4 regions of the Nakamurella deserti genome follow, and region 2 is predicted to be linked to each of the others. Evidence: riboswitches for the same ligand, from Rfam matches in the RefSeq annotation. Region 2 holds a riboswitch; each other region holds the start of a gene.
What was found. A riboswitch is a leader RNA that binds a small molecule or an ion and turns the genes downstream of it on or off. The one in region 2 is predicted to bind S-adenosylmethionine.

Region 1: it holds a riboswitch for S-adenosylmethionine, as region 2 does, so the genes downstream of both, DB033_RS16320 (MetQ/NlpA family ABC transporter substrate-binding protein) here and DB033_RS17105 (TIGR04028 family ABC transporter substrate-binding protein) in region 2, are expected to answer to the same signal.
Region 3: it holds a riboswitch for S-adenosylmethionine, as region 2 does, so the genes downstream of both, DB033_RS14450 (bifunctional o-acetylhomoserine/o-acetylserine sulfhydrylase) here and DB033_RS17105 (TIGR04028 family ABC transporter substrate-binding protein) in region 2, are expected to answer to the same signal.
Region 4: it holds a riboswitch for S-adenosylmethionine, as region 2 does, so the genes downstream of both, DB033_RS11970 (DUF4395 domain-containing protein) here and DB033_RS17105 (TIGR04028 family ABC transporter substrate-binding protein) in region 2, are expected to answer to the same signal.

The regions. Positions count from the first base shown of each region.
Region 1 is NZ_QCXS01000003.1:664,088-671,827, forward strand. Features, by position in the region: gene DB033_RS16290 (EamA family transporter) at 1-878, shown strand, start outside; gene DB033_RS16295 (PadR family transcriptional regulator) at 1,028-1,660, shown strand; gene DB033_RS16300 (DHA2 family efflux MFS transporter permease subunit) at 1,657-3,231, shown strand; gene DB033_RS16305 (M56 family metallopeptidase) at 3,311-4,201, opposite strand; gene DB033_RS16310 (BlaI/MecI/CopY family transcriptional regulator) at 4,206-4,562, opposite strand; gene DB033_RS16315 (response regulator transcription factor) at 4,632-5,294, shown strand; SAM riboswitch class IV at 5,410-5,525, shown strand; gene DB033_RS16320 (MetQ/NlpA family ABC transporter substrate-binding protein) at 5,760-6,725, shown strand; gene DB033_RS16325 (methionine ABC transporter ATP-binding protein) at 6,760-7,740, shown strand, end outside.
Region 2 is NZ_QCXS01000003.1:832,002-839,741, forward strand. Features, by position in the region: gene DB033_RS17090 (dipeptide ABC transporter ATP-binding protein) at 1-1,009, opposite strand, end outside; gene DB033_RS17095 (ABC transporter permease) at 1,006-1,926, opposite strand; gene DB033_RS17100 (ABC transporter permease) at 1,928-2,866, opposite strand; gene DB033_RS17105 (TIGR04028 family ABC transporter substrate-binding protein) at 2,983-4,602, opposite strand; SAM riboswitch class IV at 4,992-5,105, opposite strand; gene DB033_RS17110 (EamA family transporter) at 5,179-6,060, opposite strand; gene DB033_RS17115 (GNAT family N-acetyltransferase) at 6,088-6,744, opposite strand; gene DB033_RS17120 (carbohydrate ABC transporter permease) at 6,785-7,684, opposite strand; gene DB033_RS17125 (carbohydrate ABC transporter permease) at 7,684-7,740, opposite strand, start outside.
Region 3 is NZ_QCXS01000003.1:226,410-234,149, forward strand. Features, by position in the region: gene DB033_RS14435 (aspartate aminotransferase family protein) at 1-938, shown strand, start outside; gene DB033_RS14440 (ScyD/ScyE family protein) at 1,081-2,241, opposite strand; gene DB033_RS21690 (hypothetical protein) at 2,342-2,467, shown strand; gene metX (homoserine O-acetyltransferase MetX) at 2,779-4,062, opposite strand; gene DB033_RS14450 (bifunctional o-acetylhomoserine/o-acetylserine sulfhydrylase) at 4,103-5,506, opposite strand; SAM riboswitch class IV at 5,729-5,844, opposite strand; gene DB033_RS14455 (hypothetical protein) at 5,966-6,568, opposite strand; gene DB033_RS14460 (GNAT family N-acetyltransferase) at 7,102-7,644, shown strand.
Region 4 is NZ_QCXS01000002.1:2,614,058-2,621,797, reverse strand. Features, by position in the region: gene DB033_RS12000 (SDR family NAD(P)-dependent oxidoreductase) at 1-152, shown strand, start outside; gene pyrE (orotate phosphoribosyltransferase) at 179-757, shown strand; gene DB033_RS11990 (TrmH family RNA methyltransferase) at 762-1,457, shown strand; gene DB033_RS11985 (hypothetical protein) at 1,570-1,872, shown strand; gene DB033_RS11980 (DedA family protein) at 1,944-2,672, opposite strand; gene DB033_RS11975 (PucR family transcriptional regulator) at 2,873-4,063, shown strand; gene DB033_RS11970 (DUF4395 domain-containing protein) at 4,067-4,558, opposite strand; SAM riboswitch class IV at 4,593-4,706, opposite strand; gene DB033_RS11965 (TerC family protein) at 5,195-6,304, shown strand; gene DB033_RS11960 (hypothetical protein) at 6,416-6,643, opposite strand; gene DB033_RS11955 (FAD-dependent oxidoreductase) at 6,640-7,593, opposite strand.

The sequences.
Region 1 (7,740 bases), 170 kb from region 2:
GCCTCAACTTCCCAGCGACCGCGCTGGCCCTGGAGCATTTCCCGCCGTTGCTGATGGTGGCGGTGCGCTTCGCGCTGATCGCGGTGCCGACCCTGGTCTTCGTGCCCCGGCCCGCGGTGCCGGTGCGTTGGCTGATCGGTGTCGGACTCGGCATCGGCACCCTGCAGTTCGCCTTCCTCTACCTCGGGATGGCTGCCGGCATGCCCAGTGGGCTGGCGTCGCTGGTCCTGCAGGCCTCGGCCCCGTTCACCGTCGTGCTGGCCGGGATCTTCCTGCGGGAGAAGCTGTCCGGCCGGCAGGTCGCCGGGATCGTCGTGGCGGTCGCGGGTCTCGCGGTGATCGCGGCGCACCGCGCCCAGGTGGCGGCACTGCTGCCGGTCGCCCTCACCCTGTGCGGCGCGCTGGGCTGGGCCCTCGGCAACCTGTGCAGCCGGCAGGCGAAGGCGCCCGACGCCTTCCACCTCACCCTGTGGATGTCGACGGTCCCGGTGCTGCCGATGCTGGCGCTGTCGTTGTTCGTCGAAGGCCCGCAGCGCATCTGGGACTCACTGTCGACGGTCGCGACCGCCGACGCCGTACCCGCCGTGCTGGGCCTGCTCTACGTCGTGGTCATCGCGACCCTGCTCGGCTACGGCATCTGGAACACCCTGATGGGCCGTTACCCCTCGAGCACGGTGGCGCCGTTCTCGATGCTGGTGCCGGTGGTCGGGGTGTTCTCCTCCTGGCTGATCTTCGACGAGGGCATCGACCTCACCGAGCTCCTCGCCGGGGTGGCCATCATCGCCGGAGTGCTGCTCGGCTCCTCTCGACGCCGGAAGCCGGTGCCGGCTCCGGCTCCGGTCGCCGCGCCTGAACCGTCGCCCGCTCGCACCGCCTGAGCCGTCGTCCGCTCGCACCGCTTGAGCGGTGCGCGTCCGGGTGCCCAGTGCGTCGTTGCACCCCGGCCGACGGCGACGTACAGTTCCGGATGGAATAGTCCAGCTGGACCATTACCTCCGCGTGAACGTCGTCGATGCCTGGATGTGCCGTGCCCCTGCTGAATCCCCTCGCGCTGGCCACCCTCGGCGTGCTGGTCGAGCGGCCGATGCACCCCTACGAGATGTTCCAGCTGCTCATCGACCGCTCCGAGGACCGACTGGTCAAGGTGCGGCGCGGCACGCTCTACCACGCGGTCGCGCGGCTGACCGAGACCGGACTGACCGAGGTCGTCGGCACCGACCGCGGCGGCAACCGCCCGGAACGCACCACCTACGCCATCACCGCCGCCGGCCGCACCGTGCTGGACGACACCGTCCGCGACCAGCTGGCCCGGCCCGAACCGGACTACCCGATGTTCCCGCTCGCCCTGGCCCAGGCGCACAACCTCCCCCGGGAGGACGTCGTCGCCGCACTCCACCGGCGCATCGACGGTCTCGCCGCCGAACTGGCCGGGTACGACAGCGGCATCGCCGCCGCCGCCGCCCGCGGCGTGCCCCGCCGCTACCTCGTCGACGCGGACTACCAGCGCACGATGCGCCACACCGAGCTCGACTGGCTGCGGCGCTTCGTCGCCGAGCTGACCGACGACACCATCCCCTGGCATCCACCGGGCGCCGCGGGCCCGTACCCCGACGCCACCTCTGCGCACACCCCTCTCGAGAACGCAGGATCCCCCGCATGACCCACGCCGCACCCGCCCCCGCCGCGACCGGAGTCGACCCCTGGCGGGCGCTCTGGGCGCTGGTCATCGGGTTCTTCATGATCCTGGTCGACTCGACCATCGTCAGCGTCGCGACGCCGGCCATCATGACCGGCCTGAACGCCGACATCAACGAGGTGGTCTGGGTCACCAGCGCCTACCTGCTCGCCTACGCCGTACCGCTGCTGTTCACCGGCCGCCTCGGCGACCAGATCGGCCCGAAGCGCGTCTACCTCATGGGCCTGACGCTGTTCACCGCGTCCAGCCTGTGGTGCGGCCTGTCCGGCAGTGCCGGGATGCTCATCGTGGCGCGGGTCTTCCAGGGCCTGGGTGCGGCGATGATGACGCCGCAGACGATGTCGGTCATCACCCGTACCTTCGCCCCCGACAAGCGCGGTACCGCCATGGGTCTCTGGGGCGCCGTCGCCGGTGTCGCCACCCTGGTCGGCCCGATCGCCGGTGGTGTGCTGGTCGACTCGCTCGGCTGGGAGTGGATCTTCTTCGTCAACCTCCCGATCGGCGTCATCGCCTTCGTGCTGGCCATGCGCTGGGTTCCGGCGCTGCCGACCAACACCCACCGCTACGACATCCCCGGCATCGTGCTCTCGGGCGTGGGTCTGTTCCTGCTGGTGTTCGGCATCCAGGAGGGCCAGAAGTACGACTGGGGCACCATCGCCGGACCGATCTCGGTGTGGTCGCTGATCGCCGTCGGCCTCGTCGTGCTCGGCGCGTTCCTGTGGTGGCAGAGCCGTAACCGCCACGAGCCGCTGCTGCCGCTGAGCCTGTTCCGCGACCGCAACTTCTCGCTGGCCAACATCGGCATCAGCTCGATGGGCTTCGCCGTCACCGGTATGGCGCTGCCCCTGATGCTGTACGCGCAGAAGGTCGCGGGCCTCACCCCGACCCGCGCGGCACTGCTGTTCATCCCGATGGCCGTCCTCACCGGCGCCCTCGCGCCGCGCGTCGGCAAGCTCGTCGACCGCGCGCACCCCCGCTACATCGCCGGCACCGGACTGACGCTGCTGATCGTGTCCCTGGTGTGGCTCGCCCTGATGCTCGCGCCGGACGTGGCGATCTGGAAGCTGCTGCTGCCGATGGCCCTGATGGGCGTGGCCAACGCGTTCATCTGGTCGCCGTTGTCGGCCACCGCCACCCGCAACCTGCCGCGGCAGCTGGCCGGCGCCGGCTCCGGGGTCTACAACACGACCCGGCAGATCGGTGCCGTCCTGGGCAGTGCGGGCATCGGCACGCTCATGCAGAGCCGGCTCGTCGCCGAACTCCCGACCGGCGCCGGGGTCGATCCGGCCGCCGCCGAGATGACCGCGGGTGCGCTGCCCGGCTCCCTCCGGGAGGGTTTCGCCGACGCCATGGGGCAGGCCCTGCTGCTGCCCGCCGCGGTGCTGGTCATCGGCCTGATCGCGGCCCTGATGTTCACCCGGACGCCGGCGCCCACCGGACACCGTGCACCGGCGGAGCCCGCTCCGCAGGACACGGCCGGGCAGACCCCCGCGACCGCCGGGGCGAGCTACGGACGGCACGCGGCCGCCGGCTGAGGATCGGACTCCCCCGGGCCCGACCGGCCTACCCGGTGCGCCCAGGTGCGCCGGTCGCTCCGGGGTGACGTGGCCCGGGTCAGAACGCCGGCACCAGCACCAGCAGCGTGGGCAGCAGGAGCAGCCCGGCCGCGGCGGCGTGAGCGGCGCGCCGGATCCCCGGACGCGTCTCGGCGGGCCGGTCCAGCCGCGCCGAGCGCAGCGCGACGGCCTGGTTCGCGGTCGGTCCGCCGAGCCGGCACAGGGCGGTCCGCAGCGCGGCCCGCTCGTCGACGGTGACCGCCGCCGCATCGTCGGCCATCATCTCGACGAGCGCCGCCACCGCGCGCTGCGCCCGGCGGACGCTGTTCAGGAACGGCAACGCCGCGCCCCAGGCGACGAACGGCAGCACCACCACGTCGTGCCGCAACCGCAGGTGGGCGCGCTCGTGCGCGAGCACCAGCCGCAGCTCGGTGTCGGTCAGCGCGTCCAGCGTGCCGCGCGACACCACCAGCCGGGGCACCGCACCGGGCAGGCAGTACGCGACCGCGGTCGGGTGATCGAGGACGAGGACACCCGGTTCGACCGGCCACGGGGTGGCCAGGATGTCGAGGGCGTCGTGCTGCTGCCGCCGGGCCGCGCCGGCCCGGGCGATGCTGCGCACCAGCGTCCAGAACAACCGCAGGCCCAGCGCCACCGTCAGCACCAGCACGACCAGCCGCGCCGCCCCCCAGCCACGCAGCGGACGGCCGTCGGCGATGTTGCCCAGCACCGTCCCGACCGCGCCCGGCAGGCTCGTGCCGTGATCGTGGAAGGCGAGCTCGAGACCGGCGCCGAGCAGGGAGAGCCCGGCGGCGAGACCCACCGCCTGCCACAGCACCAGCGCCGCGACCGGTTCGCGCTCCACCCACCGGGCGCGGCTCAGCAGCCGCGGGACCGGGTCGGCCAGCAGCACGGCGAGGATCGCCAGCAACCCCCCGGTCAGCAGCACGGGATCAGTCGCGCCGGCGGCGGCGCAGCGCTCCGCGCAGCACGTCGGCCTCCTCGGCCGAGGCCCCGCCGACGAAGTGTGCCAGCGCCGCCGACGGATCCGCGGCGTCGGCGAGCACCGCCCGCAGGGTCTCGGCGACGTGCTCCTCCCGGGTGGCCGTCGGAGCGAACGACGCCGCCCGGCCGACCTTGTGGCGGACGACGAAACCCTTGCCCTCCAGCCGCGACAGGACGGTGAGCAACGTGGTGGCCGCGAGGTCCGGATTGGGCAGCCGCGTGGCGAGCTCCGCCACGGTCAACGGACCGGAGCCGTCCCAGAGGACGTTCATCACAGCCCGCTCGAGATCGCCGAGGGTCTTCACGTCCGCACCGTCCAGAACTTGTTCTACGTCATGTAGAAACTTCTACCTTGTGTAGAGCATACTGGGTGCATGACCTCGACGGCAGCCCCGGTTCGTCCGGGTCCCGCCGTGGCCGTGGCCGAGCCGACGACGCGGGTGCTGCTGGTCGACGACCGTCCGCTGGTGCGGGTCGGTCTGATGTCGATCCTGGAGGGTTCCCGCGCCGAGGTCCGCGCCGTCGGCTCGCTCACCGACGCCCTGACCGCCGTGGCGGCCGCACCCGCCGGCGGCTACCGGACGATCGTGGTCGCCGCCCACCTCATCGACGCCACCACCTGGTGCCGACTGGCCGACGCCGCGCCCGGGGTCGCCCTGGTCGCCCTCGGCGGAGACCGCCGCACCGATCCGGCGTGCGCCCGCTTCGCCCCGCTGCCCGAGAACGCGGCCTCGCCGGCCATCCGGGCCGCCCTCACCGCGACCGCCCGGTCCAGCTGTCCGAGCCGGCGCGGCTGCGCCCTCCGAGACGAGACCACCGACTGCACACCGCAGGAACTGCGCATCCTGCGGCTGATCGGCGACGGCCTGTCCAACCGCGAGATCGCCGCACGGCTGGGCATCGCCGAGAAGACGGTGAAGAACTACATCACCGGCCTGTTCGCCAAGCTCGGCGTCAGCCGGCGCACCCACGCCGCGGCGATCGCCTGGCGGCTGCACGGCATCGGCACCGCACCCGCCGCACCTCCTCCGGCCTGACGACGCGGCCCACACCGCGCGAGAGCACCGGTTGCGCAACGGTAGTCACGTCCGCGGCCCGAGATCACACCCCGTCGGTTTGACGCCTCCGCCGCGGCTGCCTACCGTGGGCGACGGTCACGAGTGCCAGCAACAAGCCCCGGCTAGCTGGCCGGCAACCCTCCTGTGCGGCGGGGTGCTCCGGGTGACGACCAGGTGGCGGACCGTCCCGGTCCGGCGCAAGCGCACTGTTGCCGAGGAGTTCCGCGTTGTCCCCGTCTGCCCTGACGTCCCCGTCCCGTCCGTCCGTGCGCCCGTCGCCCGGCCGGGCCATGTCCGGGGGCTGTCGCCGGCCCTGACGTCCCGCGGACCTGCCTGACGGGTCCGCACCCCCCGCACCGCGTCCCGTCGCCGCTCCGCACCGCCTCCCCGGTGGTGCACGGCCGCGCCCGGCGACCGGTGTCCCGTCCCCCTGGAGGTACACCCATGAGCACCACCCCCGACTCACCCACCCCGTCCGGTATCACCGCTCTACCCGCCCGCCCCGGCCGCGACCGCGGCCCCACCCGCTGGATCGTGCTCGCCGTGGTGGCCGTGGTGGCCGTCGCCGGCATCCTGTTCGCGACGCTGCGCGGCGGCGACGAGCCCGCGGCCGCCGCCGACCGGGTCACCGTCAAGGTCGGCACCACCGAGGCCAGTGCCGACTACTGGCCCATCCTGGTCGATCTCGCGGCCAGGGAGAACATCGACATCCAACTGGTCAACTTCACCGACTACACCCAGGCCGACCCGGCGCTCTCCCAGGGTCAGATCGACCTGAACCTGTTCCAGCACCTGCTGTTCCTGGCCAACTACAACGTCGCCAACTCCGACACCCTGACGCCGATCGGCGCGACCGTGGTGGTACCGCTGGGCGTCTACTCCGGCAAGCACACCGATCTCGCGCAGATCCCGGCCGGCGGCCAGGTCGCCATCCCGAACGACGCCACCAACCAGGCCCGCGCCCTGCTGGTGCTGCAGCAGGCCGGCCTGATCAGCCTGACCGGTGGTGGCGACCCGCTGAGCACCCCCGCCGACATCGACGCCGCCGCCTCGAAGGTGACCGTGACGCCGGTGGACGCCGCCCAGACGGTGGCCTCGCTGCCCTCGGTCGACGCCGCGGTCATCAACAACAACTTCGCCCTGGACGCCGATCTCGACCCGTCGAAGGCGCTGTACAACGACGATCCGGCGGCGCCGGCGGCCGAGCCGTACATCAACGCCTTCGTCGCGCGCGCGGACCAGAAGGACAACCCCACCTTCCTGCGGATCGCCCAGCTCTACCACGACCCGTCGGTGACGGCGGCGGTCGTCGCGGCGTCCAAGGACACTGCCGTCATCGTCGACCGTCCCGCCGCCGACCTCGGCACCATCCTGGCCGGCCTGGAGACCGTCGTCCGGGACGCCTCGTGAACCGGGAACCCCTCCGCTGCCGAGGGTTGCGGCGGTGACCCCGGTCATCGAGTTCCGGGACGTCACCAAGACCTACCGAGGCAAGGGCTCCGCGGTGACCGCGGTGGACGGCGTCTCGTTGAGCATCGAGCGCGGCGAGATCTTCGCCGTGATCGGCTATTCCGGCGCCGGCAAGAGCACGCTGGCCCGGCTGGTCAACGTGCTTGAGCGGCCGACCTCCGGCGAGGTGGTCATCGACGGGCGAGCGGTGTCGGCGCTGTCCGAGCGGGAGGTGCGCCCGGTGCGCGCCACCATCGGCACCGTGTTCCAGCAGTTCAACCTGTTCCGCTCGCGCACCGTCTACGGCAACGTGGCCTACCCGTTGAAGGTGGCGGGCTGGTCGAAGGAGGCCGTCGAGGCGCGGGTGACCGAGTTGTTGCACTTCGTCGGCATCACCGACAAGGCGTGGGAGTACACCGACCAGTTGTCGGGCGGGCAGAAGCAGCGGGTCGGGATCGCGCGGGCGCTGGCCAACCAGCCGACGATCCTGCTCGCCGACGAGGCGACCAGCGCACTGGACCCGGAGACCACCCACGACGTGCTCCGGCTGTTGAAGCGGGTCAACGCCGAACTGGGCGTGACCATCGTGGTCATCACCCACGAGATGGACGTGGTGCGCACCATCGCCGACCGCGTCGCGGTGCTGGAGCGGGGCCGGGTGATCGAGATCGGTTCCACGTTCGACGTCTTCGCCTCACCGCGGACACCGACCGCACGGACCTTCGTCGGAACCGTCCTGCGGGACCGGCCCGACGCGGCCGAGGTCGCCCGGCTGGAGGCGGCCCACCAAGGCCGGCTGGTCAGCGTGGGGGTCACCGACGGCAACGGGATCGGCGCCGTCCTCGGCGCCGCCGCCCGCGAGGGCGACGTCGGCTTCGAGATCGTGCACGGCGGTATCGGCGCGCTGGACGGCCGGTCGTTCGGCACCCTCACCCTCGCCCTGACCGGCAGTGATCCGGCGGTGGCCGCCGTCGTC
Region 2 (7,740 bases):
TGCCCGACCCCGACTCCCCCACGATCGCGTGCGTGGTCCCGCGCGGGACGGCGAAGCTCAGGTCGTCCACGGCCCGGAAGGTCCGTCCCCGGCCGACCTCGAAGTCCTGCACCAGGTGCCGCACCTCGGCGGCGATGGGCCGGTCGGCCGGCGGTACCGACACCGGGGTCGCCGCGGCGGCGGTCGACACGCTGACGGCCTGCCGCAGGTGCAGCGATGGCGCGTCGGCGAGCAACCGTGCGGTGTACCCACTCTCGGGGTGGGCGAGGACGTCGGCGGTGCGGCCCTGCTCCTGCACGCGGCCGTGCCGCATCACCACGATCCGGTCCGAGCGGTCGGCGGCCACCCCGAGATCGTGGGTGACCAGCAGGACGGCGGTGCCGTCCTCGCGGCGCAGGTCGTCCAGCAGGTCCAGCACTCGTCGTTGGACGGTGACGTCGAGGGCGCTGGTGGCCTCGTCGGCGATGATCAGCTGCGGCCGGAGGGCGATGGCGGCGGCGATGAGCACCCGCTGCCGCATCCCGCCGGAGAGTTCGTGCGGGTACTGCCCGTAGCGCAGCCGGGGATCGGAGAGCCCCACGCGGGCCAGCAGTTCCAGCACCCGTTCCGTGCGCTGCTTCGTCGGCATCCGGCCGTGCAGCTGGAAGGCCTCGCCGACCTGCGCGCCGATGGTGCGCACCGGGTTGAGTGAGCTGCCGGGATCCTGCGGGATGAGCCCGACCTTGGCGCCGCGGACGCCGCGCAGTCGCCGCTGCGACCAGCCGGCGATGTCGGTGCCCTGGAGTTCGATCCGGCCGCCGTCGAGCCGGCCGTTGTCGGCGAGCAGTCCGATGACCGCCTGTGCGGTGGTCGACTTCCCGGATCCGGATTCGCCGACCAGCGCGGTGACCTCGCCGGGGGCGATCTCCCAGCTGACGTCGTGCACGGCCCGGTGCCAGCGTGAGTCGCTGTGCCGGTAGGAGATCGACACGTCGGTCAACCGCAGCACGGGTGTCCCCGGTGCCGTCATCGTGCGCTCCCGTTGATCGACCGGCTGATCCGGTTGGTGGCCAGCACCACGACGACCACGACGGCGCCGGGCACGGTGGTCAGCCACCACGAGGTGGCCAGGTAGTTGCGGCCCTCGGCGATCAGCAGGCCCCACTCCGGGGTGGGCGGCGGGGCGCCGTAGCCGAGGAAGCCCAGCGTCGAGATGGCCATGATGGCCGAACCGAACTGCACGGCGGCCAGCGCGATGATCGGGCTCACCGAGTTGGGCAGGATGTGCCGGCGCAGCACGCTGCCGAAGGTGCCGCCGCTGCCGAAGGCCGCCTCCACGTAGTCGGTCCGGCGCACCCGCAGCACCTCCGAGCGGGTCAGCCGCGCGAACGCGGCGACGGCGGCGACACCGACGGCGATGGCGGCGTTGACGGTGCCGAAACCCAGCACGATGACGATGCTCAGCGACAGCAGCAGGCTGGGGATGGCCAGCAGCACGTCGACCACCCGCATCAGCAGCGCGTCGAGGAAGCCGCCGACCGACCCGGCGAGCAACCCGATGAGGGTGCCCACGACCAGGCCGACGCCGACGGCCACGAGCGCACCGGTGACCGACTGGACGGAGCCGTACACCAGGCGCGCGAACAGGTCCCGGCCGAGCTGGTCGGTGCCGAGCAGGTGGGCGCCGCCCGGGGCCTGCAGCTTCTCCCGGGCCACCCCGGAGGTGGCGCTGAAGTCGGTGAACCAGCCCGGCGCGACGGTCCACAGCAGCACGACGAGGACGACGAGCCAGGCCAGGACCAGCGTGGGACTCCAACGGCGCCAGTCGGCCAGGCGGGCACCGCGCCGGCGCCGCGGGGCCGGTGCGGTCGGGGTCACCGGTGCGGCGTCGGAGTCCAGCACCAGCGGTGCGCCGGCGCCGCCCGGGCCGGAGGTCAGAAAGGCCATGTCAGACACTCACTTTCGACTTCAGCCGCGGGTCGAGCACCGGGTACAGCAGGTCGACGACCAGGTTGACCAGCACGAACACCACCGCGGACAGCATCACCACGGCCTGCAGCACCGGGGCGTCCTGGCTGCGGACCGCGCTCTCGGTCATCTGGCCGATGCCGTTGAGCCCGAAGACGATCTCGGTGATGGCCGCCCCGCCGATGAGTTCGCCGAGCAGGATGCCGGCGATGGTCAGGGTGGGCAGCACGGCGTTGCGGCCGATGTGCCGGGTCAGCACCCAGGCGTCGCCGGCACCGCGGGCCCGGGCGACGGTGACGAACGGCTGGGTGCGCACGTCGTCGATGCTGCGCAGCAGCACCTGCGCCAGCGGCGCCGAGATCGGCACCGCCAGCGTCAGCACCGGCAGGATCAGGCCCTCCCAGAAGCCCGGGTTGATGACCGGGATGAGCTTGAGCCGGAACGAGAACAGCTGGATCAGCATGATGCCGAGCCAGAACACCGGCACCGAGATGAACAGCGCCGGCAGCGATTCCAGCAACGACCGCAGCCAGCGGAACGGCGACAGGTTGGCCAGCACGGCGATCCCGACGGCCAGCACCACGGCCAGCGCCAGCCCCAGGACGGCCAGCCGCAACGTGGGCGGGATGTTGGTCGCCAACTGCTGCGACACCGGCACGTCGGCCTGGATGGAGTAGCCCCAGTCGAGCGTGACGAAGTTGCCCAGCGCGTGCAGGTATTGGGTGACCAGCGAGGTGTCGGCGCCGTAGGAGACCCGGATGTCGGCGATCTGCTCCGGGCTGAGCCCCAGTTCCGGGTTCTGGAACTTGATCAGCAGGGCGTCACCGGGGAGGGCCTGCAGCAGCACGAAGGCCGCGGTGAAGGTCGCCCACAGCACGAGCAGGGCCTGACCGGCCCGTCCGAGCAGATAGCGCGTCATGAGGATCCTCAACGGTGTCAGCGGTGTGGTGCGGTGTCCCGGGGCCGGGCGGGCCGGCCCCGGGACGGTGGATCAGCGCTCGGAGAGCCAGGTGTCAGCGCTCGGAGAGCCAGGTGTCAGCGCTCGGAGAGCCAGGTGTCGTAGAAGCTGGGCCGGCCGACGGCCTCGAACTCCAGGCCGTTGACGTAGGTGCCGGCGGCGAAGATCTGCGGCTCCTCGAAGATCGGGATCAGCAGCGCCTGGTCGAGCACGTGGTTCTGGATGTCGCCGATGATCTCGAGGCGCTTCGCCGGATCGACCTCCGCGGTCTGGGCCTCGAGCAGCCCGTTCAGCTCGGTGTCGGTGTAGCTCTGCACGAGGGTGCTGCTGCCGCCGACCTGCAGCAGCCAGTCGCGGTTCTTCGGGTAGAAGCCGCTCTTGATGACGTCGGGGTCGGCGCGGCCGACCATCGCCACCAGCAGCGGGGTCTTGGCCGGGTCGAGGTTGTCCGCGGCGACGCTGCCGGCGTCACCGGGCAGCACCTCGAGCTTCACGCCGACCTTGGCCCACTGCTCCGAGACCAGCTGCAGCACCTGCTTGTTCTGCGGCTGCACGTAGGTGTGGTAGATGCTCAGCACCAACGGCTTCCCGTCCTTGACCCGGATGCCGTCGGCTCCCGGGACCCAGCCGGCCTCGTCCAGCAGCGCCTTGGCGCCGTCCGGATCGAAGGTCAGCTTGTCGGCCAGGTCGACGTAGCCGGGGGCGTCCTTGGCGAGCACCGAGGTGGCCTGCGGGTAGTTGTCGCTGAGCAGCGTGCTGACGACCTCGGCGCTGTCGGTGGCCTTGAGCAGCGCCTGCCGGACGCGCAGGTCGGCGACCAACGGGTTGTCCGGCCGGATCGCGATGCTGTCGTTCACCCCGCGGGTGGAGGCCCGCAGCAGTGCGAGTCCGGCCCCGGTGATCTGCGGCTCGTCGTAGGCCTCGACCTGGCGGATGGCGTCGGCCTGGCCGGCCAGCAGCGAGCCGATCCGGACGCTGTCCTCGGCGGCCACGATGAGCGTGATGCCGTCCAGGTAGGCCCGGCCCTGGTGGGCGGCGCTCGGCGGCGCCCAGTTGTAGTCCTCGCGGACCTTCAGGTCGATCTGCTTGCCCAGGGTCTCACCGGTGACCGTGAAGGGGCCGGAGCCGATGATGTTCGTCGCGGAACCGAGCTCCTCGTACGGCCGGGCCAGCGTGGCGGCCGAGACGAGGCCCGCGCCGATCGTCGCGGTGCCCTGCAGGAACCCCGGCGACGGCTTCTTGAAGAAGAACGTCACCGTGGAGGCGTCCTGGACCTCGCTGTGGTCGTAGTTGTTGAACACCTCCGACACGGGCTGCTTCAGGTCCGGGTTGCCCAGGCCGAAGGTGTCGTAGTTGTCGGCGACGGCCTGCGCGTCCAGCGCGGTGCCGTCGGAGAACGTGACGCCGGGCCGGATGACGAAGGTGTACTGGGTGAGATCGTCGTTGACGGTCCAGGACTCGGCGATCCACGGCTCGATCTCGAGGGTCTCGGGGTTCTGGTACGTCAGCTTGTCGGTGATCTGGTTGAGGATGCCGCCGTTGGGATAGAAGCCGCCGGACGGCGGATACAGGTTGGTGTGGGCGGCGCTGTCGAGATAGGTGAGGGTGCCGCCGGTGACCGGGGTGCCCGGCGCCGAGGCCGAGCCGGCCGCGGTGGTGGCCGGCGACGTGCCGTCGGAGCCACCGCACGCCGCCACCAGGGCGACGGCCGCGGCGGCGGCCAACGCCCCGAGGCGGCGGCCGAGCCGCGGTGCCCGCGAGCGGGGAGTATTCGACACGTCGGACGTCACAACGGGTTCCTTTCTGGGCCGGAACGGCGCGAGTGCCGGGTTCCGGGGGATGCGGGGAGCGGGCGGCCACCGTGCGACGGCGCCGGGAGCGAGCGTCCGGGGAGGACCGGACGTCGTGGTACGGGGAGGGGACACCGCGGGCGGTGTCGGCCTGGTCAGGCGGTAACAGGACCCCGACACAGCATCGAGCTGGTCCGGCCGAGATCGACGTGCCGGCGCCGGTACGCGCAGAGACCACGCACGGGGAGCGCGGGGTGCTGGTGCATGGATCCGGCCTGTTCTGTGCTGGGCCGTGTCGGCCGCGCTTGCGGTTCCGCGGGATGCGGTCGCCTGGTCGTCATCCGGAGCACCCCGCCGCGTCGGAGGGTTGCTGTCCAGCGAGCCGGAGCTGCGTGCTGGAACTCTTGACCGGTACCGAAGTTACTGCCGTTCACCGACGATCCACAAGTTGTGTGGTGCCGTTCACAACCTCGGGGCGGCAGGTCAGCCGGTGGCGAGTTCCCCACCGGACTTGCGGGCGCTGAGGACGATGGCCGCGCAGACCAGCGCCATGCCGGTGATCTCCGCGGCGTGCGGGATCTGCGCCAGGAACACCGCGCCGGTGACAGCGGCGGTCACCGGGAGCAGCGCCAGCAGGATGGCGAACCGGGCGGCGGTGACCTTGCGCAGCACGACCTGTTCGATCGCGTACGGGATCACCGAGCTGAGCACCGCGATGCCGACCAGGGCGAGCAGCGCCGGGCCGTGGGAGACGATGCCGCCGACCTGCCAGACGCAGAACGGCGCGAACACCAGCGCGCCGGCGGTCATCCCGACACTCAGGGAGGTGATGCCGTCGCGGGTGGAGGCGATGCGGCGGCCGAGGATGATGTAGAACGCCCAGAACAGGCCGGACCCGAAGATGGCCACCAGCCCGATCACCACCGAGGTGGTCCAGCCGCCCTCCAGGCTGACGCCGGCCAGCAGCACGACTCCGGCCAGCGCCAGGGCGATCCCGAGCCGGTCACGCCAGCCGGTGCCGGTGATCGCGGCCACCGCGACCGGTCCGAGGAACTCGATGGCCACCGCGGTACCCAGCGGCAGGTGCTCGATGGCGACGTAGAAGCAGAGGTTCATCGCGGCGAGCACCACTCCGAACCCGGCCGAGGCGAGCAGCTCCCGGCGGCTCCAGCCCTGCTTCCAGGGGCGCCGCCAGGCCAGCAGGATGATCGCGCTGACCACGATCCGCAGCCACCCCACGACCGCCGACGGCGCCAGCACGAACAGGCCGACGGCCAGCGCGGCGCCGTAGTACTGGGTGAACCCGGAGACCAGGAACAGCGCCGGTGCCGGGGTGACGGCGATCAGGTTGCGGGGCGACGGCACGTCCCGACAGTAGTGGCGCGCGCGGGGTCAGATCCCCAGCTGCGGGCGGCACTCCGCGAGCCCGCGCACCCGCACCGTCCAGTCCGGCCGGACCAGGGTGTCCGGGGTGACGAGCAGCAGGTGGCTCTCCACCGACTCGCCCGGGCGGCGCTGCTGGAACCGGCTGCCGTTGCCGACGTAGCCGAGCTTCTCCGAGACCCGAAGCGACCGTGCGTTGTCGGCGAACGCGGCCGACTCGGCCCGCCGGGCACCGAGGTGGTCGAAGGCGAACAGCAGGATGGCCGCGCGCATCTCGGTGCCCAGTCCGCTCCCCTGCCGGTCGCGCCGCAGCCAGGAGCCGGTGGTGACGGAACGGACGACGGCGAAGTCGTCGGCCCGGACGTCCTGCAGGCCGATGGCCACCCCGTCCAGCAGCACGGCGAACTGCAGGTCCCACCGCTGGGCGGTGGTCGCCGCCCGGCGCCCCCACAGGTGCCGCAGCGAGCCGGGCACCAGCTCGTCCGGTGGCGCCGTCGACCACGGGACGTCGAACGGCAGCTCGGCCGGATCGTGGATGCCGGCGAGCTCGGCGTCCATCAGGTCCGGGAGGTGCTCGTCGCGGACCGGCGTGAGCACCAGCCGGGGGCTTCGCACCTCGAGCCCGAACAGCGGCCAGTACCGGACGAGTCGTTCCCGGGAACCCATGCCCGCAGTCTGTCCGGTCGGGTCTCCCGGACGCGACCCGTTATCCCTTGACCGCGCCGGCGCCCGCCCCCCGGACGAAGTACCGCTGGAAGGAGAAGAACACCAGCGCCACCGGGATGGTCATCAGCAGGGCCGCGGCCATCTTGAGCGGGAACAGGTTGCCGGAGCCGTAGGCGCCGCTGGACAGCGACGCGACGCCGGAGGTCAGGGTGTTCAGCGCCGGGTCGCGCCGGGACACGATGAAGTGTGCGAGCTCGTTCCACGACGCCTGGAACGACAGGATGGTGATGGTGATGACCGCGGGCCGCGCCATCGGCAGCACCACCGACCAGAACAGCCGGAAGGTGCCGGCGCCGTCGATGCGCGCCGCCTCCTCCACCTCGGCGGGGATGCCGAGGAAGAACTGCCGCATGATAAAAACCCCTGCGGCGTCGGCGATCAGCGGGATGATCATGCCGGCGTAGGTGTTGTACATGTGCAGCTCGACGAGGACCAGGTACTTCGGGATCAGCAGCACCACACCGGGGACGGCGATGACGCTGACGATGACCCCGCCGAGGGCCTTACGGCCGAAGAAGTGCAGCCGCGCCAGCGCGTAGCCGGCCAGCGAGTCGAAGAACACCCGGCCGGCGGTCACGCACACCGACACGATGACCGAGTTGAGGAACCAGCGCGGGAAGTCCTGTCCGGCCAGCGTCCGGTAGGCGTCGAGCTGCCACACCATCGGGATCGGGTTCAGCGGGCTGGCGGTGGCCTCGGCGTCGGACTTGAACGACGTCCCGATCTGGATGAGGAACGGGAAGATGTACAGCAGTGCGAAGAAGATCAGCACCAGGTAGACGATCAGCGCGGTGGAGCGACCGCGGCTGTTCTTCGCCGGAATCAGCTCGATCGGGCCGGCGGCGCCCTTCGACGGACGCTCGGAGGTGCGGGTGGCCATCAGACGTCGCTTCCGGTGAGGGCGGCTTCCCGGCGGCGGCGCCACCAGGGCTTGCG
Region 3 (7,740 bases), 610 kb from region 2:
ACCGCAGCTACCACGGCGGCACGTCGGGCGCGGTGACGTTGACCGGCGAACCGCGGCGGTGGGCGTCGGAGCCGGGAATCCCCGGGGTGGTGCACTTCTGGGGTCCGTACCTGTACCGGTCGGTGTTCTACGCGACCACGCCCGAGGAGGAGTGCACCCGGGCCCTGCAGCACCTGCGCGACCAGATCATCATGGAGGGCGCCCACACGGTGGCGGCCGTGATCATGGAATCCGTCGTCGGGACCAACGGCATCCTCGTACCACCGGACGGCTACCTGGCCGGCGTCCGCGCGCTGTGCGACGAGTTCGGCATCGTCTACATCGCCGACGAGGTGATGGCCGGCTTCGGCCGCTGCGGCGAGTGGCTCGCGGTGAACCACTGGGACGTCACCCCCGACCTCGTCTGCTTCGCCAAGGGCGTCAACTCCGGATACGTGCCGCTGGGTGGCGTCATCATGAGCGACGCGATCGCGGCCACTTTCGACAACCGCGTCTATCCCGGCGGTCTCACCTACGCCGGCCATCCGCTGGCCTGCGCGTCCGCGGTCGCCTCGATCGGCATCTTCCGCGAGGAGGGCATCGTGGAGAACGCCCGCCGGATCGGCGAGGACGTCATCGGCCCCGGGCTGCGCGCGCTGGCCGAGAAGCACCCGTCGATCGGCGAGGTCCGCGGCCTGGGTGTCTTCTGGGCGGTGGAGCTGGTCCGGGACCGGGCGACCCGGGAGCCGCTGGTGCCGTTCAACGCCAGCGGCCCGGACGCCGCCCCGATGACGGAGTTCGTGAAAGCCTGCAAGGCGCACGGGCTCTGGCCGTTCACCCACTTCAACCGCACACACGTGGTGCCGCCCTGCACGGTGACCGACGCCGAGGTGGAAGAAGGTCTGGCCATCCTGGACGAGACCCTCGCGGTCGCCGACCGGTACTACACCGGCAGCTGATCCGACGGCGGCCGTCGCCCCGGGCACCCGCGGCGGAGACCGGTGCCGGAGCCGGGTGTCGTCGGCCGCGGGGGCTGACCGAGGTCCGGCCCCGGCGGGTGCGACCGCACCGGTCGCACCCGCCGGCGGTGGACAGGGTCGGTCAGGTGGCAGGCTCCGCGGCGGGCTGGAACGCCCTGTCGTCGACCCGGACGATCTGACCGGCGTCGGGCAGGCCCAGCTCGGCGCCGAGCGCCCAGGCGGAGGCGTACAACTCACCCTTGTGGATGAGCAGCCCGGCGGGCAGCGGCACCTGGGCGTAGGTGCGGGTGCCGTCCGGAGCCACCTTGACGATCTGGCCGACCGTGGCCGGATCGAAGCCGGGCGGCGGCGCGCTCGGGTCCGCCGGCGCACCCTCGGTCAACTCGGAGACGTACACGTTGCCCTCGGCGTCCACCTCCACACCGGCGGGTCCGGTGAACCCGTCGAGCACCCGGACGGGCTCCTGGTGGTTCCAGTCGTAGACGAACACCCGGCCCGCCCCGGGCACCAGCCCGCCGAGCGCCGACACGTACACGTCGTCGTGATTGCCGTACGCGATCCCGGTCGGCACCGGGTCGCAGCCCAGGACGGCGGGGTCGTTGTTCGGGATCTCCGCACACGGACCCTCGGTGATCAGCGGCAGCGTGCGCCACAACTGCAGATCACCGGCCGCGGTGCGGAACAGGATGTCGTTGCCGCCCGCGTCGGCGATCAGCGCACTGCCGTCCCGGTGGGCGCGGACGAAGTACGGATTGGACAACGCCTCCAGGGGCAGGCCCTCCGGTCCGAACTGGGGTTGGCCGTCGGGGTTGTTGTCCCGCTCGAACTGACCGAGGTCCTCGAGCACCTCGGGGGTCCCGCCGCCGGAGGAACCCAGCAGCACCGAGATGCCGAACGGCGTCTCGGGCGCTTCGCTGCCGGGACCGGGTTCGCCGACGGCCACCAGGATCTGACCGTGCACCTTGTCCACGCCCTGCACGAGGCCGGCCCCGAGGTCGGTGAGCAACGGCGTCACCTCGCCCGACCGGACGTCGACCCGGGAGACCCGGCCGGCGTCGGCCTCGGCCACGAAGATCGTGTGGCCCCGGCCCTTGTCGGAGATCTGCCGCGGCCCGTCGAGACCCGAGGCGACGACGGTGATCCCGCTGGGGTCGCCACCGCCGTGCCCGCCGTGCCCGCCACCACCGTGCCCGCCACGCCCGTCGCCGGCCTGCGCGACCGGTGACACCAGGGCGGCGGCGAGCAGCCCCGCCGCCGACCCGACGATCCATCTGTTTCGCATCCGCACGTCTGCTCCGCTCCTTCGCGGCCCGGTGGACCCGGGCGGTCAGGCAGGAAATTAGTCCGGTCCGTCCGGCCCGGGCCAGACCTGTGGAGCGGCTGTGAACGTTCGGGAAGGCGTTTCCGTCGGTCGGCTCAAGCGGGTCGACCACGTGATGTGGGTCACACCCCTGTTCGCCGCAGGGTCGCTCATCGCCGTTGCGCTGACCGGCGCGACCCGCGCGTGACCGGTCGTCGGACCGTGGTCATTCGCCCGCGAGATCGGCGTCGTGGGGGTGCCCGTCGACGTCGGCGAACCGTCGACGCTGACCGTGACGCAGCGCCAGACTCCCTTCGACTTCGGCGCTCGCGGGTTGGGCGTCGTGCGGGTTCCCGTCCGAGTCGGCGGGCCTGGCGACGCTCACCGGTGACGCGTCGTCGGGTTGCCGGGCGACATCGGCGGGCTCCCGATGCTCACCGGCGTGGCGTCGTCCGTGTGCCGTTCGAGGTCGTCGGGCCGTCGGTGCTCCTGGTGGCGCTGTTGGCGCGGCGGCGCGCCTCAGCGGTCGACGGTGCCGGCCACCCGGGCGGCGCGCACGGAGGCCACCGCGTCCGCGACGACCGCCTCCACCTGATCGGCCTCGATCAGGAACCCGTCGTGACCGAACTCCGAGTGCATGGTGACGACCGGGCGGGTGGTGGGGGCGGCCGCGAGCTCCAACCCCAGGTGCGGGGGGAAGAGCCGGTCGGAGTCGACGACGGCCACGGTGAGTTCGGCGGTGATGCGTTGCAGTGCGGCGGTCAGACCGCCGCGACCACGGCCCAGGTCGTGGGAGTTCATCGCCTCGGTGAGGCACAGGTAGGAGTTCGGGTCGAACCGGCGACCGAGCTTGGCCCCGTGGTACTCGAGGTAGGACTGCACGGCGTAACGCCCGCCGTCGGCGGTGCTCTCCCCCGGCTGGTCCTGACGACCGAACCGGGTGTTGAGCTCGTGCTCGCTGCGGTAGGTCGCGTGCGCGATCTGCCGCGCCACCGCCATCCCGGCCAACGGCCATTCGCCGTCGTAGTAGTCACCGCCGTGGAAGTGCGGATCCGCCCGGATGGCCGACAGCTGCGGCGTGGTCCAGCCGATCTGGTCGGCTGAGGAGTAACCGCAGGTGGCCAGGGCGACGGCCGCCTGCAACCGGCCGGGCTGGCCGACGGCCCACTCCATCACGCGCATCCCGCCCATGGAGCCGCCGATGACGGCCAGGAAGGTCCGGATGCCGAGCGCGTCGGCCAGTGCGGCCTCCGCGGCGACCTGGTCGCGGATGGTGAGGGTGGGGAACCGGGAGCCGTAGGGACGCCCGTCCGCCGCGATGGACGACGGGCCGGTGGTGCCCTGGCAGCCGCCGAGCACGTTCGGCGCGACGACGAACAGCTCGTCGGTGTCCAGCACCGCGCCGGGGCCGATCAGACCGTCCCACCACCCGGGCGTCGGCTGACCCGGTCCGGCCGGGCCGACCACGTGCGCGTCACCGGTGAGCGCGTGCAGCACCAGCACCGCGTTGCCGCCTGCCTCGTCGAGCGTGCCCCAGGTCTCGTACGCCATCCGGACGTCCGGCAGCACGGCGCCGTTCTCCAGCACGAGGTCGCCGATGTCGGCGAAGCGGCGGCCCGCCACCGGATCGCCTTCCCGCCAGATCTCCGGACGCGGCGTCACTTCGACGCGGGACAGCGGCGAGACGGTGACGTCGGGGCGCCGCCCGGGAACGGCGGACAGCACCGCCCCCGCCCGGACGCCGGTGGAGCCGGCTCCCGGGTCGGGCGCGGTGCGATCGGCGTAGGCCATGGAGATCAGCATGCCAGTTTCGTGGTCGTAGGAGTGTGAACGTTCAACGATCTCAGACGCCCGCGGGGGCCACTTCCGGTTCGACGGGCTCGACGGCGGCGTCCGCCGGCTCGGCCACGGCGGCCTCGTTCGCGGCGGCCGCCGCGGCGAAGCCCTTCTCCAGATCGGCCAGGATGTCGTCGATGTGCTCGATACCGACCGCGAGCCGGATCAGGCCCGGGGTGACGCCGGTGCTGGCCTGCTCCTCGGGGGTGAGCTGCGAGTGGGTCGTGGACGCCGGGTGGATGACCAGCGACCGCACGTCACCGATGTTGGCGAGGTTGGAGAAGATCTCGAGTCCGTCGGCGAACGCCTCTCCCGCGGCCGCGCCGCCCTTCACCTCGAACGCGACGATGGCGCCGCCACCGTTCGGGGAGTACTTCCGCTGCAGCGCATGCCATTTCGACGACGCGAGGGCCGGGTAGTTCACCGAGGCGACCTCCGCCCGACCCTCGAGGAACTCCGCGACCGCGGTCGCGTTGGCGACGTGGCGCTCCAGCCGCAGCGACAACGTCTCCAGCCCCTGGTTGAGCAGGAAGGCGTTGAACGGTGTGGTGGCCGGGCCGAGGTCGCGCAGCAACTGCAGGCGGGCCTTGAAGATGAACGCGACGTTGACGCCGAACAACCCGTCCGGGCCCAGGTCGACGCCCCAGGTGAGGTTGTTGTAGCTCGGGTCCGGGGTGTTGAAGATGCTGAACTTCTCGGGATCCGCGGTCCAGTCGAAGTTCCCGGAGTCGACGATGACACCGCCGATGGCGACGCCGTGCCCGCCCAGGTACTTGGTGGTCGAGTGCACCACGATGTCGGCGCCGTGCTCCAGCGGCCGGATGAGATACGGGGTGGCGACGGTGTTGTCGACGATCAGCGGCACTCCGTTGGCGTGCGCGACGCCGGAGACGCCTTCGAAGTCGAGGATGTCCAGTTGCGGGTTGGAGATGGACTCGGCGTAGAAGGCCTTGGTGTTGGGCAGCACCGCCGCCTGCCAGGACTCGAGGTCGTCCGGGTTCTCGACGAAGCTGACCGTGATGCCGAACTTCGGCAGCGTGTAGTGCAGCAGGTTGTAGGTGCCGCCGTACAGGCGCGGGGAGGCGACGATGTGGTCGCCGGCGTTGGCCACGGTGAGCAGCGCGATCGACTCGGCGGCCTGCCCGGAGGCGACCAGCAGCGCACCGACGCCGCCCTCGAGCGCGGCGATCTTCTGCTCGACGGCGTCGTGGGTGGGGTTGTGGATGCGGGTGTAGATGTTGCCCAGCTCCTGCAGGGCGAACAGCTTCGCACCGTGCGCGGAGGAGTCGAAGGCGAAGGAGGTGGTCTGGTAGATCGGCAGCGCGCGGGCGTGGGTGGTGGCGTCGGGCGCCTGGCCGGCGTGGATCTGGAGGGTCTCGAACTTCCAGTCGTTGCTCACGGAGATGCTCATTTCTCGTCGCCGACGGCGACGGGGAGGGCGGTCCGACGGGGCGCGACAATGCGACGGTCGACGGCGGATCGCGGGGATCGGGGTGGTGCGGGCCGGTGGGGCTGATCGCGTGCGGCGGACGGATCCGGGCGGCGGGCGATCAGCCGCGCGTCAGCGGCGACAACACATTCGTGCACACACAGCGGCGCTCCGTTCAGGCGTCCCACTGGTCCACCTGCTGGCGGACCGCGCTTGTGTCCCGCACTTCGCGGGACACCGGGTCAATCACCCGGGGCACCCCACCGCGTGTGGAGGGTTGCCGCCCAGCGAGCCGGGGCTTGACGCTGGAACTCATGACCTGGTCGAAAGTGTATCCGACCGTTCGGGGGGACAACGGTGTGATCGCCGGGTCCGGCTCGGCCGCTCCGTACGGTCCGGCGACGGCGCGGGAGGGTTCCCCGAGAGCCGTCGTGTGCGCGGTCAGACCAGCAGCGCGTTGGTCGCCAGGTGCCCGGCGAAGATGTCGAGCACCTCCCGCGCCTGGACCCCGTCGCGGCGCGCGACGTAGTCGATCATCAGGCCGTCGAGGGTCGCCTGCACCAGGGCGGCGAGCTGCGGGACGGGGACGACCCATTCGATGCCGTACCGGGCCTCGACGCCGGCCAGCCACTGCTCGGCGATGCGCAGGTGGGTCGTGTGCAGCGAGAACCCCATCCGGGCCAGCAGCCCCGGGTCCCCCACCTGGCCGAGCAGCAGGACGTGCAGGGCGTGGTGCTCGTCGATCCGCTGCTCGATCATGTCCCAGACCGCACGCAGCGAGGTGCGCAGCCCGGTCTCCAGGCACGCGGCCAACCGGACGGGGCCGCCCGGATTGGCGACGTGCGAGTCGAGCAACCTCGCCGTGATCGCGACGTAGATGCTCTCCAGGGAATCGAACCAACGGTCGAACTCGGCCCGCCCGAGGCCGGCGGCGGCGCAGATCGCGTCGGCGTCGATCGCGCCGAGACCACGTTCGATGAGCAACGTGACCGTGCTGTGCAGGATGCGTTCGCGACCGTCGAGGGCGGTGTCGGGAGAGTGCACGGATCGCTCCTGTCGTGGGTCGCACCGGTCGGCGGATCTCGGGACCGGGCGGCTGTCGTGCGGGTCGCCCGGTGTGCGTGGTGGGCCCAACGGACGGTGCGGCTTGAATAATAATGCGCACGGGCCGGTCGCGAGGGCCGATCGAGTCGCCCGTCCGCTGGTGCCTCGGGGCGGGCCCGGTGGGATGGGCGGATGATCGGTGCCTGGCGGGTTGAGGTGGTGCTCACCGCCGAGCTCCAGAGCATCCGGCGGTCGGCGGAGTCGCCCGGCGCTCCGGGGCGGGCCCCGGTGGGATGAGCGGATGCACAGTGCCTGGCAGGTCGAGGTGGTGCACACCGCCGACCACGGGACCATCAAGCGTCCGATGACGTCGCCCATCCGCTGGCGCCAGGGAACGGGCCGCGATGGGATGGACGGATGCACAGCGCCTGGCAGGTCGAGGTGGTGCACACCGCCGACCACGGGACCATCAAGCGTCCGATGACGTCGCCCATCCGCTGGCGCCCGGGAACCGGCCGCGGTGGGATGAGCGGATGAACGGTGCCTGGCGGGTCGAAGTGGTGCACACCGCCGACCTGGGGAGCATCCGGCGGTCGGCGGTGCGGGCGCTGCTGTACGAGGTGTTCGATGACATGACCGAGCCCGACTGGGAGCACTGCCTCGGGGGCGTGCACGCGCTGACCGTGGCCGACGGCGGGATCGTGGCCCACGCGGCGCTGGTCGCGCGGCGCCTCGGACATCGTGGTCGCCCCCTGCGGGCCGGCTACGTCGAGGGCGTCGCGGTCCGCCCCGACCGGCAGCGGCAGGGTCTGGGGTCGGCGGTGATGGCACCCCTGGAGCGGATGATCGTCGACGCCTACGAGGTGGGGGCGCTGGCCGCCACGGACGACGGCGCCCGCTTCTACACGGCCCGCGGCTGGCGGTCCTGGGCCGGGCGCACCTGGTCGCTGACCCCGGACGGCGCGGTGCGCACCCCCGACGACGACGACTGCGTGTTCGTGTGGCCGGGTGCGTCGGAGCCACTGGACCTCACGGGCGACCTGCTCGCCGACTGGCGCGACGACTGCGCCTGGTGACCCCGGAACGCCAGAACGGGCGGCACCCGGGGCACGAAGCCTCCGGGTACCGCCCGTGTGCGGGGTGCGCCGCCGTGCGGCGCGGTCCGGCGCCTG
Region 4 (7,740 bases), on a different contig from region 2:
CGGTCGTCGCCGGATCGCTGGCCGATCTGCGGCGGGGCCGGCTGATCTGCGTGCCGGGGCCGCTGTACAAGACCCTCGTCGGCGTCACCCGGGTACTGCCGCGACCGCTCGTGCGGGTCCTCAGCCGGACCGTCTACGGGGCGCGGGAGTGACCGCCGGCCTGTGACAGGCTGTCCTGATGAGTGTTCCCACCGAAGCCCCCGCGGTCGATCCCACCGCCAAGCAGCGCCTCGCGGCGCTCGTCGCCGAGCTGGCCGTCGTGCACGGAAGGGTCGTCCTGTCGTCCGGACGGGAGGCCGACTACTACGTCGACCTGCGTCGGATCAGCCTGCACCACGAGGCGTCGCCGCTGGTCGGACGACTGCTGCGGCAGCTCACCGCCGACTGGGACTTCGCCGCGGCCGGCGGCCTGACGCTCGGCGCCGACCCGGTCGCCACGGCCATGCTGCACGCCGACGGCCGGCCCCTGGACGCCTTCGTGGTGCGCAAGTCGGCCAAGGGCCACGGCATGCAACGCCAGGTGGAGGGCCCCGACGTACGGGGCCGCCGGGTGCTCGTCGTCGAGGACACCACCACGACCGGCGGTTCGCCGATGACCGCGGTCACCGCCGTCCGCGAGGCCGGGGCCGAGGTGATCGGCGTGGCGACCATCCTCGACCGTGGCGGTGAGGCGGCCGGCGTGTTCGAAGCGGCCGGTATCGCCTACCGCAGCGTCCTGAGCCGGGCCGACATCGGCCTCGGCGACCGGCCTCAGTGACCCGGTGACCGACCCGGCGTCGCCGGTCGAGCCGCAGCGCGACAGCGCCGCGCCCGAGCCGACCGGACCGACGGAGTGGGAGCGGCCGGGCCAGGAGGTCGGCGTCGGCCCGCACCCGTTGCCGTGGCCGGCCGGCGATCACTACGACCCCGAGCTGCTGGCCGCGGGCGACCGCCGCAACGTCGTCGACCGCTACCGCTACTGGCGGCGCGAGGCCATCGTCGCCGACCTCGACCGGGTGCGGTTCCCGTTCGAGGTGGCCATCGAGAACCTGGGCCACGACCACAACATCGGTACCGTCGTCCGCACCGCGAACGCCTTCGCCGCGGCCCGGGTGCACATCGTCGGCCGGCGCCGGTGGAACCGGCGGGGGGCCATGGTGACCGACCGGTACCAGCACCTGGAGCACCACCCGACGGTCGGGGGACTCGCCGACGACATCCGGCGACGCGGTCTCGTGCTGGTCGCGGTGGACAACCTGCCGGGAGCGGCACCCCTGGAGCGCACCGCACTGCCCGAGCGGGCCGTCCTGCTCTTCGGTGCCGAAGGGCCGGGGCTCAGCCCGGAGGCCACCGCCGCGGCCGACCTCCACGTGTCCATCGCCCAGTTCGGCTCGACCCGGTCCATCAACGTCGGGGTGGCCGCCGGGATCGTGATGCACGCCTGGATCCGCGAGCACGCCGGACCACCGCCGGCCTGAGCACGGCGTCCCGTCGCGGACCGCGACGCCGCCACGACCACGAACGCGCCCGCCGGGACCGGCCGAGCCGGCGTACCCGGAACGCCCCGCCGCGCCGGTTACCCTCACCAGCGTGGACCTGGAAACCGTGAAGACCGTGGCGATCGTGGCCATCATCGCCATCGCCGTGATCGGGCTGCTGCTCGCGATCGTGATCCGCAAGATCGTCGGCAAGATCATCAGCCTGGTCGTCGCTGCGGTCCTGGTCCTCGTGGCGTGGCAGCAGCGCGACAAGGTCGTGAGCTACGCCGAGGAGGTCCAGGGACAGGCCTGCGACTCGGTCTCCGGGGCGGTCGACAACCCGACCACACGGGAGGCGACGTCCTTCCTGGGGATCGGGATCAGCCTGCCCGACGGCTGGTGCACCGCCCGCTGACCGGACTCCGACGCCCCGGACGACAGAACCCCCGGGCCGTCGGCCCGGGGGTTCTGTCGGAGTGAGGGGACTCAGACGGTCTTGGCGTCGTTCTCGATGCCCTCGGCCGCGTCGTCGACCGCCGCGTCGGACTCGGCGGGGCTGATGCCCTTCCGGCGCTTCTGCAGCAGGTGCATGACCGCGGGGACGACCAGGCCGAGCACGATGACCGCGACCGCGGCGACGAAGATGAGGTCGACGTTCTCGCGGATGAAGGTGATCTGGCCGAGGAAGTAGCCGGCCAGGGTGACGGTGGCGACCCAGATGATCCCGCCGATGGCGGAGTAGGTCAGGTAGATCCTGCGGTCCATCTTCGACGCACCGGCCATCACGGTGGCCACCGTGCGCACGATCGGCACGAACCGGGCCAGTACGACGGTGATCTTCCCGTACTTCTCGAAGAACGCCGCGGACCGGTCGATGTGCTCCTTCTTCAGGAACTTCGCGTCCGGGCGGCTGAAGACGGCCGGACCGACCTTGTAACCGATCCAGTAGCCCACGACGTTGCCGACGAAGGCGGCCAGCGCCAGCAGTGCGACGAACAACCAGATGTTGATGTCGATACCGCCGGCGGCGCCCTGGGCGACCAGCAGGCCGGCCAGGAATAGCAGCGTGTCACCGGGGAGGAAGAAGCCGATCAGGATGCCGCACTCGGCGAAGATGATCAGCAGCACGCCGACCACCGCCCACGATCCCAGCGAGGAGATCAGGTTCGAGGGGTCCAGCCAGCCGGGCAGCAGGGCGAGTTCAGTCGTCATCATCGTCGACCAGTATGGATCAGTGACCCCGCCGTTCGGGGGCTTCGCGAGGAAGGCCACACCCACGCAACCTGCGGTTCCCCCGGTCGCCGGACCGGGTTCACGCTGCGTGGTGGCGCCCGCGGTGGGGTGGGCGCGCGGTCGAGCCGGTACCTTGCTCATCGGTGCGGGCCCGTCCGCCGGTGTCCGATCCGGGAGGCAGCGTGACGCAGGGTCCACCGGTGGCCGAGATCGGCGCCCGCGCGGCCGCCGACGCCGGTGGGGTGGATGTCGCCCTGCTGGACGACTTCCTGCCGGTGCTGGTCGACGCGGTCGCGTCCGGCCGGCGGCTGCAGCGCCGCGACCTCGCCCGCTACCGGGACGCCGGCCGCGCGGCGGCCGATCGAGGGGTGCCGCCGCGGGCGCTCGTCGATCTCTACCTGTCCGCCGCCTGGCGGCTCTGGCGGCATCTCCCCGAGGTGGTCGCGGCCCGGGACGATCCGGCGGCGGTCGTGCAGGCCGGTGAGGTGATGCTGCGGTCGGTCGACGACGCCGTCGCCGTCCTCATCGAGGGGTACCAGCTCGCCCGGCGGGATCTCGTCCGGTCGCAGGTCGCCGCCCGCCGGGAGTTCGTGGACGACCTGCTGATCGGGGGCGCGCAGGCGCTGCCCAACCTCGTGCAGCGCGCCGGCCTGTTCGGCCTGAGCCTGGTGGGCCCGCAGGCGGTCATCGTGGTGCGCGCCGAACGCGACTTCACCGACAGCTCTCCGCTGACGACCCTGCTCGAACGGGCCATCCAGGGCGGCAGCGCCGACGCCGACGCGCTGGTCACCACCAAGGACGGACTCCTGGTCGTCGTGTTCGCCGCGCCGGACCGGGCGGCGATCGACGAGGTGATCGCGGGCCTGACCGGAAGCCTGCCGTCGGATCCCGGGGAGGGGGTCAACCTCCGCCGGACCGCCGCGGTGGGCTCCTGGCGGATGGGGGTGGGCCGGGCGCACCAGGGCCCCGGCGGCGTGCGGGCGTCCTACGAGCAGGCGCTGGAGGCACTCGAGCTGGGTGCCCAGCTGGGCGGGACCGCCCAGGTGCTGGACGCGGCCGATCTGCTGATGCACCGGGTTCTGGTGCGCGACCGGGCCGCGATGCTGGAGCTTGTCGAGACGGTGCTGGCGCCGTTGGTGCACGCCCGGGGCGGTGTCGAGCCGATGCTGCAGACCCTCGAGGCGTACTTCGCCGCGGGTGGTAACGCCTCCCTGGCCGGTCGCTCGCTGCACCTGTCGGTGCGGGCGCTGACCTACCGGCTGGCCAAGATCGCCGAACTTACCGGACGCGACCCCGCCGACCCGGCGCAGCGCTTCGAGCTGCAGACCGCGGTCACCGGCGCCCGGCTGCTGGGCTGGCCGGACCGGGCCTGACCGTCAGGAGGTGGCCGAGGGTCGCCGCAGCCGGATGTCGTTGCACGCCTCGCACACCGACGCCGGGATGACGCCGAGCGCCTGCAACCGACCGAAGGCGACGCAGCCGAGACACACGGCGAACACCGACTCCAGCGTGGCCGCCACGGTGATCATCCCGACCAGCACCAGGGCGGCGGTGGGAGAACCGGTGACGAGGCACCCGAAGGCCGCGATCGACAACGTCGCGCCGACGGCCTGCGCGAACCGCTTGGGCGGTCCGGGCACGGGTACCGCCGGGCCGAGTCGCGGCGCGATGACCTGGGTGGCGAGCCGCCCGAACAACGAGAACCGCGGCCCCGCCGCCACCCGGGCGAGAAAGCCCAGGGCCAGCAGGCCCAGCAACCAGGGGCTGCCGGTGACCAGCACGGCGGTACTCAGCAGCACGACCAGGCCGGCGACGGCCCGCGCGGCCTTCTCGTTGACGGGGTGGGGGAAGGCGAACACCGCAGCCACGGCAGCTCCCGGGAACGGGACCGGACGGCATCCGGTCACGACGTTGCCGGCGTCGGTCGACGCCGGCCAGGTGGTTCTCCTGGAGCACCCCGTCGTCGCGGAGGGTTGCCGGTCAGCCAGCCAGAGCTTGTCGCTGACGCTCATCACCTGAACGCCACGATACCGGGCGCGCATCCGGGTCTGGACTGCGTCGGCGACACCGCGACAGCCCGCGCCCGGGCGCGCATCCGGTCGGGCGTGGGTCGGTGACAGCACGGCAGCCCGCGCCCGACGTGCGTCCGGTCGGGCGTGGGTCGGTGACGCCGCGACAGCCGCGCCTCGGTTGCGCGCGGGTCCGGCGCCACCGCGACAGCCGCGCCCGGGGGTGCGTCCGGGGGGCCGGTCGGCGTCGGGCCGGAGTCGGCTGACCTCCATCCGCGTCCCGTCGGTCCGCGGTCGCACACCACTCCGAGGGCTTTGACAGACGTTTACCATCTTCGGAGTGAATCTGCCGAGGTTCGGCAACGAAAAGGGCGCACCTTGTGTCGAAGTGTTCATGGTTGGGCAGTCGGAAGGGCGGCACTCTGGAGACATCGCGGCGAGGTCTGCCGCAGCGCCAACCCGCACCACACCCGACTCCCCCTGCGAAGGACTGCCGTGAACGTTCCCCTCTGGGCCTGGGCCGCTTTCGGCGCCGTGGTCGTCATCATGCTGGCCGTCGACCTGCTCGCCCATCGCGGTGCGCACGTCATCAAGTTCAAGGAAGCCGCCATCTGGAGCGCGGTCTGGGTCGGCCTCTCGCTGATCTTCGCCGTCGTCGTCTGGTTGACCCTGGGCGGCGGCGCCGCGGTCGACTTCACCACCGCGTGGTTGCTGGAGAAGTCCCTCAGCGTCGACAACCTGTTCGTCTTCGCGCTGATCTTCGGCTACTTCAAGGTGCCCCGTGAGTACCAGCACCGGGTGCTGTTCTACGGCGTCATCGGCGCCCTGGTGTTCCGCGGCATCTTCCTCGCCGCCGGTGTCGCCATCGTCACCAAGTTCACCGCCGTGCTGTTCGTCTTCGGCGCCATCCTGATCTACAGCGCGATCAAGATGCTCAAGGACGATGACGAGTCGATGGACCCGGGCAAGAGCTTCGCGGTCCGGATGCTCCGCAAGATCGTGCCCGTGTCCGACGAGTACCGCGGCACCAAGTTCTTCTACAAGGAGGCGGGCAAGCGCATCGCCACCCCGCTGCTGGCGGTCGTGGTGGCCATCGAGGCCGCGGACCTGATCTTCGCCGTCGACAGCGTGCCGGCCGTGCTGGCCGTCAGCAGCGACCCGTTCATCGTCTACTCCAGCAACGCCTTCGCCATCCTGGGCCTGCGTGCCCTGTACTTCCTGCTCGCCGGGATGCTGAAGAAGTTCCACCTGCTGAGCAAGGGTCTCGCCTTCATCCTCGCCTTCATCGGCGTGAAGCTGTTCCTGCAGGCCGGCCACAAGACCATCTCGACCTCCATCCCGGAGATCCCGTCGCTGGTCTCGCTGGCGGTCATCGTCGTCGCGTTGACGCTCTCGATCGTGCTGTCGCTGCGCAAGCCGCTGCCGCCGGAGGAGGAGGAGACGCTGGAGGACGCGGAACTGCAGGCCCACGACCGCCACGACATCGTGGACGGCATCGAGCACCCGCACACGTCGGCCGACCGGGCCGAGGGTGCCGCCGCGGCCGCCGCGGCGGTGGCCACCGAGGACCGGCCCGGCCCGACCGGGCGGCCCGACCGCAGCTGATCCATCCGGGTCCATGGACCCGCCGACCCGCCGACGCCGGGCCGCTCACCGTGAGCGGCCCGGCGTCCGGTCGTTCGGGGTGCGGAAGGGCCGGAACTGCGCGGATCCGGCTCAGACGAGCGTCAGGACGGCTGCCAGGATGCCGATGACCAGTCCGGCGATGGCTGCCGCGAGGACCAGCTGCACGATGGTCATCGGCGGGCGGGCCGCCACCGGTCGGGCGGTCGCGGTGCTGCGTGTCGGCACACGGGGCGTGCCGCCGGCCCGGGCGCGCAGAGCCTCGGCCAGGATCTGCTCCGAGCTCTTGCCCGCGTCGCCGGACCTGCGGGGGTCGGTCATCGCTGGTGCTCCTCTCCGGTCAGGGCGAGGGCGACCGCGTCGCGTGCCGTGCCCCACGACCATTGAACCCCGTTGCCGCCGTGGCCGTAGTGATGCACCACCCGGGTGCGGCCCACGGTGCCGGCCTCGACGCGCATCGTGGAACGGCGCGGACGCAGCCCCACCTCGACCCCGAGAACCTCGGCACCCCGCAGTCGCGGCTCGCGCGCCGCGGCCCGTTCCAGGATCGCTGCGGTGACCCCGGGGTCGGGGGTGCGGTCCCAGACGCCGGGCACGGACACGCCGCCGAGGACGACCCGGTCGCCGTACGGGAACCAGCTCGTCCACGCGGCGGCGTGGCCCTCGTAACAGAACTCGTCCAGACCGGGATCGGCGACGATGACGTGCTGGCCGCGCACCGGGTGCAGATCGGCATCGCCGGTGAGCCTTCCGGCGGCGACGCCGGCGCAGTTGACCACCACCGGCGCCATCGCAGCGGCCTCGGCCAGGGTCGCCACCGTGCCGAGCTCCACGACACCGCCCGCCCGGCCGAGCCGCTCGACGAGGTAGGGAAGATAGACGCGCATGTCGGCCAGCGGGAGTTCCGCGCGGTAGGTGGTCCCGGGCCGGGGGATCGCGTCCTCTCCGGTGCACACCGCGTACCCGGGCGTGGCCCGGATCGAGGGCTCCGGCTCGCCGGGCTCGAAGAGCCGGCCGCGGCGGACCCGGACCCCCGACGTCGGATCCGCGGCCAGTTCCCGGAACACCGCGTCGCCGTGCTCCAGCCACCCACGGACCCGCGGATCGTCCGGTTCACCGTGGACGGGGCCGAGCAGCGCGCCGGCCACCACCGACGTGGTCTGCGCGGGCGGCTCCGCCGTCCGGACCACCACCTGGGCGCCCTGCTCGGCCAGCAGCACGGCCGTGGTCAGGCCGGTGACACCGGCTCCGATCACCAGCACGTCGGTCATGCCGACGATGGTGCCCGACGCTGTCGGTGGCGCGGTCCCGCGGGCCACCGGCGTGTCCTGCGCGCCCGCCGGCCGGGGAGGGTTCGCCCCGCGGACGGGACGTCCCCGTGCCGATGCCGCACACCGCCTGGCGCGCTCGGCGGGTCA